Regions from separate parts of the Bradyrhizobium sp. RT6a genome, predicted to be linked through region 2. Evidence: predicted binding sites of a transcription regulator. Region 2 holds the regulator's gene; the other holds the start of a gene.

Region 1 (4,392 bases), on a different contig from region 2:
CCCTCGGCGCGACTTGCCTTCAGCCTGGCGAGGATGTCCTGCGCTTGCGCCGCATCGAAACGATGCGGCAGCGTCAGGATCAGGAGCTGGCCTTCGGCAAACGCAAGGAGATCGGCGAAGGTGAGATGGCACTCACCCTTCGCGATCCGCGTGATGTCGTCGCCGCGCTTGCCCCTGGTGAGAAGCTGGCACAGCCGGCCATAGGCGGCGCGGTCGCGCGGATAGACCAGAATATCGGGCGTACCATCGATGAAGACGATGCGCGTGCCGATCAGCAGTTTTGGCTTGTGCAGCACCTCGTCATTGTCGAGTTCCTTGTAGGCCCGCACCACGCCGGCGAGCGTGTTGTGGTCGGCGATGCCGATCACGGGAATGCCGAGTTTGCCGGCCTGGTGCACATAGTCGCGCGGATCCGACCCGCCGCGCAGGAAGGAGAAATTCGTAGTGATGCCGATCTCGGCATAGGCGGGCGTGTTCATGCGAAGAGACCGTGCACATACCAACCGGGAGGAACGGGCTTGCCGTCGCGGTCGAAGCACTCCCCCTCGTAAAGACCGTCGCGAAAGATCCAGAAGCGAAGGCCCTCGGCATCCTCGATGCGGAAATAGTCCCGCGTCAGTTGCTTGCCGTCCTGCCGCCACCATTCCATGGCGATGCGCTCGGGGCCTTCCACCCGCACCACCGCATGCTGCGCGCGGCGCCAGGTGAATTGATGCGGCGGCCCGTCGGGCACGGTCGCGAACGGCACATTGATCGGCTCAGGCTTGTCGAACAGCCGCAACGGACGCAATGGCGGCTCGGTCTCGGTGCGCGCGGGCCATTCGGCCTGCATCGCCACGGCGAGATGATGCTGGGCAGGCGCGGCCAGCACCGCACATTCGGGGATATGGGTATCCTCAGGCAGATGCACGACGACGCGCTTTCCGCCGATGCGCGCGGCGATGCGGTCTATCAGCGCGGCAAGCTCGTCATTGTCGTGGACATGGGCGTCGAGATCGCGCTGCTCCTGCACCACGATCTCGGTGCGGCTTGCCGACAGCCGAACCATGTCGAAGCCGAAGCCGGGATCGAGGGGATCGGCGAGTGCATCGAGACGCTCGCGGAACAGCCGGTCGATGACTTTGCTTTGCGTCACGGGACGTCCGGTCTCGACCATGATGGCACGCACCGCGCCGTCGGTGCGGAAGAAGGTGGCCACCAGCCGGCGCGCGCCCTTGCCCTGCTTCTCCATCGACGCGATCAACGTGTCCGCGAGGCGCGACAGCGTCATCGCGATCATGGTGTCGGTCGCGATCGGCTCGGCAAAGCGTTTCTCCACGATGTAATCGGGCAGCGGCTTTCGTGGATTGATCGGCGCATCGCCCTGCCCCAGCGCATGCGCGAGCAGCGTGGAGAACCGTGCGCCGAACCGCGCCGTGATTTCGCTCGGCGTGCGCGAGGCGACATCGCCGATGGTCTTCAGGCCGGCGCGTCGCAGGCCGGTGCTGATGGCCTCACCCGCACCAAGCGCGGACACCGGAAATCGGCTGATTGCCGCCGCCTCCCCACCATCGGCAACGATGGTCCTTGAAGATTGCCGCGTCAGCGTACGCGCGCAGACCGAGGTGCCGGCGATCGCCGCGCTGACGACAAAGCCCTGGCGGTCGAGGGCACGGACAAGGGTTTGCAACAGCGCAGCCTCGCCGCCGAACAGATGCGCGCAGCCGGTGATGTCGAGGAACAGCCCGTGCGGCGGATCGAGCGCCACCAGCGGCGTGAAGCGGTCGCACCAGTCGGCGATGTCGCTGATCGTCTTGGCATCGGCCACGGCATCGGCGTCGAACACCCTTAGATCCGGACACATCGCCCTGGCATTGGCCAGAGGCTGGCCGATATGCAGACCGAGGCGCTCGGCCGCCTCGTCCAGCGCATGGATCACCAGCGCGTTGCTGTCCTTGGCAACGACGATGCTGGGCTCATTGTTTTTATGCAGTCCGACGTTGCCGAAGAACCGCTGGATCCGATCGATGGGCAGGCGCGGCAGCCACAGGCTGAGGATACGCCGACGATTCAGAGAACTGGCACTCATCACATTTCCATTCCATGATCCACCGGCCGCACGGGCCATGACGATTGCGCAGGAGCTCGGCATCGAAGCGCGGCGCGCCCCAGGCACTCCACATCACGCCCGGCGGCGAATGCGCCGCGCGAAGCATCCATCTGGTCTCGGCGGTCGAGGGCAAGGGTTGCGCGGCCATCCGCAGCAGCAAACCGGTGACACCGGAAGATTGCGCAGCCAGCGTCAGCTTGCGGCTCGCCACGAGATCGAACTGCCTGGTCTCACCCCAGAGCTCGAGCACGACCGCGCCCAGCGCGTCGCAGGCGAGCGCATCGGCCGACGTGCGCAGCGCACTCTCCACGTCGGCGGCGCGTACCATCACCATGCGGCGCGGATCGAGACCGATCTCGGCGAGCCCGCTCATCGACAGCGCACCGGTTTCAATTTCCGAAAAATCCTGCCGCACCCACAGCAGCGGTTTGCGCGCCGTTACGCGCCCCGCAAGTCCGGTGACAAAGCCGGTCGCGGCCGCGCCCTGACGTCCTTCGCAAAATACCTCGTGGATTGCCGCGCGCGCGAGCCCGCCCTTCAGCGCGCTGTCGGCCTCGCGATGGCCGAGCGCGACACGGTCGCGATGATGCATGACCTCCGCCGTCTCGATGCGCTCGATCTGGCCGCGCAAGGCTGCAAGCGCGCTGATGCGTGCGCCGCTCATGGTCGCCGCTCCTCAAGGGTGATTGCCGGTGGCTCTCAAAAAGAGAACCAGCGGCTAGCTCATTTGTTCATGATATGTTCTAATATAAAGCTAACGACGCCCCGGGAGTCAATCGAATTGGCGGGCCTCGGGATTCATGAGTTGAATCAAAGGGATTCCAATATGGACGTGCAACGCAAGCTGGAAATCCTGGCGGACGCCGCCAAGTATGATGCGTCCTGCGCCTCCAGCGGCACCGAGCGGCGGGATTCCAGCGACGGCAAGGGCATGGGCTCGACCGCGCCCGGTATGGGTATCTGCCATTCCTACGCGCCGGACGGCCGCTGTATCTCGCTGCTCAAGGTGCTGCTGACCAACGCCTGCAATTACGACTGCCTCTATTGCGTCAACAGGGCCTCCTCCAACGTACCGCGTGCCCGCTTCACTGTCGACGAAGTGGTCAAGCTGACGCTCGACTTCTACCGGCGCAATTACATCGAAGGGCTGTTTCTCTCCTCCGGCATCATCCGCAACCCCGACTACACCATGGAGCAGGTGGTGAGCGTCGCGCGCAAACTACGGGAGGAGCATCACTTCCGCGGCTACATCCATCTCAAGACGATCCCCGAGGCTGACGATGCATTGATCTCCGAGGCCGGCAAATATGCCGACCGTCTCTCCATCAACATCGAGATGGCGCAGGAGACGAGCCTGCAGCAATTCGCGCCCGAGAAGGACGTGCGCGCGATCCGCCGTACCATGGGCCGGCTGCGGCTGAAGTTGGACGAGGCCGAGGAAAGCCGCAGCGCGAAGACGAAAGCCAAGCCGCAGCGCTTCGCGCCGGCTGGCCAAAGCACGCAGATGATCGTCGGCGCCGACGCGGCCTCCGACCACACCATCCTTCACACCAGCGCCAATCTCTACGGTTCATACCGGCTGAGGCGCGTCTATTATTCCGCGTTCAGCCCAATCCCCGACGCCAGTCGCGCGCTGCCTCTGCGCGCGCCGCCCTTGCTGCGCGAGCACCGACTCTACCAGGCCGACTGGCTGATGCGGTTCTACGGCTTCGACGTCGGCGAGATCGTCGACGACAGCGCGATGCTGCCGCTCGACATCGATCCAAAACTCGCCTGGGCGCTGCGCCACCGCGACCGCTTCCCGCTCGACGTCAACCGCGCCAGCCGCGAGGAATTGTTGCGCGTGCCGGGCTTCGGCACCAAAGCGGTCGAGCGCATCATCGCGGCGCGCCGCACGACCACCATCCGTGTCGCCGATCTCGCGCGGCTGCATGTGCCTCGGAATAAAGCGCTGCCGTTCATCGTCCTCAGCGATCACCAACCCACGCCGCATCGTCTCGATGAGGCACGGCTGATCGAACGGTTCAAGCCGAAGGCAACGCAACTGGGATTTGGCTTCTGATGCAGTACATCACCCTCGAGAACGAAACCGATTTCGATGGCTGGCGCAAAGCCGCGCGTAGCCTCGTGCTTCACCAGGTGAAGCCGGCCGACATCACCTGGGCCGTGTGGGGCGGCGAAGCGGAGCTGTTCGCGCCGCCCTCGCCGTCTCCGCTGCCGGCCGGCGGCGACGGCACCTTCAACGTGCCTGCAAAATTCGTCGAGCTCGCCAAGGCCGCGATCCTGCATCGCGATCCCGAGCG
Region 2 (4,392 bases):
CGGCAAGGTCGGTCTGCGCGCTGCAATCGCCGGCGCGGAACACCAGTGCCGAGTGGGTCTCGTTCGGGATCCAGATCTCGAAGCGTCGCGCAATCGGCGTGGCCTGCGCGGAGAGGAATGTCAGGACCCAGGTCTGGTCCGTGCCGGTCCGATAGGGCACGCCGACGCCGCAATTGATCCCGACCTTGGCTGCGTCCTCCCAGCGCAGAAAACTCCTGGCGTCGTGCAGGTCCTTGATGATCAGCGGCAGCCCCGCCTTCCAGGTGCGGCCAGGCAGGCCAAAGCCGCGAGGAAATTTAGTGTGGCGGGAGTTGAATTCGAACATGTCGGCGGTGCCATAATAGCCATCCACGAGCCCCATCTCGTGGGAGGCATCTGGGTCGTTGTGCCAAAGCTCGATCGCCCCGACATGCGCTTCGTCGTCGCCGCAGAATAGCACCATGACGGCTTGCAGGAATTCACCCGCAAACACCGGCACCGCGACGCCGCAGGTGAGGCCGGCCGCAAGCGCTTGATCGGTCCGTTTGAAATAGGAGTTGGCGAATTTGGTGAGGATCACGGGGTGGCCCGCGGCCCAGGCCTTGCCCGGAAGTCCCTCGTCATATCCGAAGTGGAGCTCTTCGCTGACGGCCTTGAACGCGGACAGCCCTTCGTCGTAGAGGCCGCCGCCAAACTCCAGCCGCATGCGCGTCCGATCGGGCACCCAGAGTTCAACGACGCGAAGGAAGGTTTTCATCGAGCGTGTCCGCCGTCTCAAGCCCTGACAGCATCGGTCATTTGGCTGCGAAGCGGACGTTCAAACTTCAGGCAGGGCGGCTCAAACTTCGTGCGGCGGAGAGGTGTAAGGGCTTGGTCCATCCGATTGGATTTCGCGGACGCAAGCCACACCATCTCGCCGGCCGCGGCCGGCGATGGCAATTCAATCCTGACCCCCGACCTCCTAGCCGGAGGCGGCTGTGTCAGCCGATCGGCAGGTGCGTGACGGTCGGCGGCCGGTCGGCGATGATCTGCGCCTTGTGCTCGCGCTCGGCCACCGACTGAGTTACCGGCAGTTGCAGCACGGTCGCGCGCTGGCCTTCGACGAGCTGCGTCACCAGCACATATTTGCCGTCCGGGAATTCGATCGCATCATGATGGCGGTCGGGAATGTGCGGATCGATCTTGCCGAACTTGCCCACGCGGGAATTGATGGTGCGCGTCCAGATCCAGCGATTGTCGTAACGGACGTCGTCGGCGAAGGCGAGCTCCGTCCCCGGCAGCAGGCAGACGGCAACAGACGGATCGGCTGCGGAGGCGAAGCCGCGCGTCGAGGTGCCGCGGAAGCTTGTCGTGACGATCGTCTCGCCGACTTCGGCGGGGCGCGACGCGACGGCATGCAGGCTGTAGTCACACATCGGGTGCTCCTCATGCTGGGATAGCTACCCGCGTCTCTTATCGAGGCGCAGGCCTCTATCAGAGTGGAAGCACGAACGCTCTGCTTGGTTATGGGCAAATCTGCGGCTGGCTTCTGCAAGCTGCGATCACATTATCTTTCCCGAATTCAATAGGAACAAAGCCCGTTGCGATGCATTCGGGAGGCGCATGCGCGAACATTGCCGGCTTGTCTGCAATGGTAGAACTTGATCGCTGGCCGGTGTTTCCTCGAACACTCGAGACGCGGTGCCGTTTCCGTGGGCATCGCGAGGAGCCAGCGCCGGAGGAGGGGCCGGATAGTCTGTGCAGAACCAGAACGACTATCCAGCCGGAGCGGACGATGATCCGCTCCAATCTCTGACCGGCGATGCCGGTGGAAGCGCGCGAGGCGCCAAGCACTTCCGGTATGAAGCACTTCCGGTATCAGTACTTCCGGTAAAGCCCGATCAGCTTGCCCTGAATCTTCACCCGGTTGGGCGGCAGGATGCGGACCTCATAGGCCGCGTTGGCGGGCTCGAGCGCGATCGATGCACCGCGACGGCGGAAGCGCTTCAGCGTCGCTTCCTCGTCGTCGATCAGCGCCACCACGATGTCGCCGGTATCGGCGCTCTCGTTGCGCTGGATCAGTGCCATGTCGCCGTCAAGAATGCCGGCCTCGACCATGGAATCGCCGCGCACTTCGAGCGCGTAATGCTCGCCCGAGCCGAGCATGTCAGGCGGTACGCTGATGGTATGGCTGCGGGTCTGCAACGCCTCGATCGGCGTGCCGGCCGCGATGCGGCCCATCACCGGCACCGCAACGGGACGCTCGCCCTCGTCAGCCGGCAGGCTGGAGCTCGCACGCACCTTGCCGAGATTGCCCTCGATGACGCTCGGCGTGAAGCCGCGCCGGCTGCCTGCGGCTGCCTGGAGCTCCGGCAGCTTAATGACTTCAATCGCACGGGCGCGGTTGGGCAGGCGTCGGATGAAGCCACGCTCCTCGAGCGCCGTGATCAGGCGATGGATGCCCGACTTCGAGCGCAGGTCGAGCGCATCCTTCATCTCGTCGAAGGAAGGCGGCACGCCACTTTCCTTCAGACGTTCACTGATGAACCGCAGAAGCTCGTATTGTTTGCGCGTTAACATCTCGACCAAAGTCCCCCGGTTGATGTCGTCCGATTCCGAGACGCTGAATTCGGCTATATGCCGCTACATGCTCGAAACAAATCATGAACGGACACTATATGTTCGATACATGTTCCGCAACTGCTTAATTTACCGTGAACAGAGCAAAGTTCGCGGAACGCGCGTTGCCGAGGCGCTCAGACGGGGAGCCGCAATACTTCGCAAGCCGTGCCGGCTTCGGCCTTCGGCGCAAACGGAGCGCGCACGAGAAGTACCTGTGCTGCAGCGAGATTCGCAAGCAGCGAAGAATCCTGATGGTTGACGGGAAGAACGACGCGTGTGCCGTCGTCACGCTCCTCCAGATGCGCGCGCAGATAGTCCTCGCGCTGGTCGTTGGCGCCGACGTCGCGGCCGAGCACGGCGCTTTCACGGCGATGGTGAATCACAGAACGGCCAGACAGGGCGCGAATCAGAGGCACCAGGAACAGGAAAGCGCACACGTAGGACGACACGGGATTGCCCGGCAGGCCGATCACACCCATTGTGCCGAGCCGACCGTGCATCATCGGCTTGCCTGGCCGCATCGCGATTTTCCAGAACGCCATCGCGATGCCTTCGTCCCTCAGTGCCTGCTGGACCAGATCGTGGTCGCCGACCGATGCGCCGCCGGTCGTGATCAGGATGTCGGCGCCGCTCTCGCGGGCGCGGCGAATGCCGGCGGTGGTGGCCTCCAGCGTGTCGGCGGCAATACCGAGGTCGATGGTCTCGGCGCCCTCCCTGCGGGCGAGCGCGTGCAGGGCGTAGCCGTTGGAATAGACGATCTGGCCGTGACCGGGCGTGGTGCCCGGCATCACCAGCTCGTCGCCGGTGGCGAGAATCGCGACCTTCGGACGCCTGAAAACGGCAAGGTGCGGATGGTTCATCCCGGCGGCGAGCGCGAGGTCGCGCTCGGTGAGACGGCTTCCCTTGCGCAGGAGCACGTCGCCCTCGCGGAAATCGACGCCGGCGGGACGGATGTGCCGTCCGGCGATCGCGGCTTCCTTGATCGTGATACGCTTGCCGGCGGCGACCGTGTCCTCCTGGATCACGACGGCGTCCGCGCCACCGGGAACGACGCCGCCGGTGAAGATCCGCACGGCCTCGCCGGCGCCGACCGTCCCCGCGAACGGTCGGCCTGCCGCGACTTCGCCGATGACGGTGAGCTCCGAATCGATCGTCGCGGCATCGGCCGCGCGCACCGCGTAGCCGTCCATCGCGGACATCGCCTGCGGCGGCTGCGTACGTCGCGCCGCGACGTCACGCGCGAGCACGCGATGGTAGGCCTCGTCGAGGGAAATCATGTCTTCCGGCAGCGGCTCTGCACCCGCCAGCACTGCGGCAAGCGCGTCAGAAACCGGCATCAAGGCCACGGCGAAAACTCCTGCTCGGCACGTTCGGGCGAATGTTCCGCAAGTCTTCTAGCCGAGCGCGGGCGCGGAGGCAAAAACGGCTGAACGGGCGCAGTCATTCCCGCCGCTTCATGTTGTTCCGGAAGCCGGGATCAAGCGCGTCGCGCCATGATCCGAAGGAGGTTACAGATCGGCAGGATAGTGGTCATGGTAAGACGAGAACGACGTGCGCCCCCCGGCCTGTATCGATCAGCTCCCTGCCTGCCCGGGAGTTACGTCGGGCGCCTTGGGTCCTTGATCCTTGTCGGGTAGCGGATCGGCTTGGGATTTCAGGTCGGCGGCCTTGCTCACAAGCTTGGCGGAAAGGTCCGAATCTGAAGTTGTCCTGGCGAATTCAAGAAGAAGAGAGGCTTGCTTGGTGAGGTAGGTTTTGCCCAGCACGATGATGCATCCGTCCGTAGAAGTCCCAACGGACTCTAAGAGTCCG

What was found. The regulator LexA, encoded in region 2, represses DNA repair genes until DNA is damaged. The targets are predictions, from matches to a motif close to TGTTCNNNNTGTGTTCNG.
Region 1: ABIC03_RS05910 (ImuA family protein) is a predicted target of LexA. The motif match lies at 2,818-2,835, and genes of this name have one in related genera.

Annotation. Positions count from the first base shown of each region.
Region 1 covers NZ_JBEPQC010000001.1:1,221,102-1,225,493, forward strand. Annotated here, with positions in the region: gene ABIC03_RS05900 (error-prone DNA polymerase) at 1-479, opposite strand, end outside; gene ABIC03_RS05905 (Y-family DNA polymerase) at 476-2,068, opposite strand; gene ABIC03_RS05910 (ImuA family protein) at 1,965-2,753, opposite strand; gene ABIC03_RS05915 (putative DNA modification/repair radical SAM protein) at 2,916-4,151, shown strand; gene ABIC03_RS05920 (UdgX family uracil-DNA binding protein) at 4,151-4,392, shown strand, end outside.
Region 2 covers NZ_JBEPQC010000002.1:1,305,611-1,310,002, forward strand. Annotated here, with positions in the region: gene ABIC03_RS16185 (GAF domain-containing protein) at 1-736, opposite strand, end outside; gene ABIC03_RS16190 (hypothetical protein) at 960-1,394, opposite strand; gene lexA (transcriptional repressor LexA) at 1,837-2,538, opposite strand; gene ABIC03_RS16200 (molybdopterin molybdotransferase MoeA) at 2,715-3,926, opposite strand; gene ABIC03_RS16205 (hypothetical protein) at 4,155-4,346, opposite strand.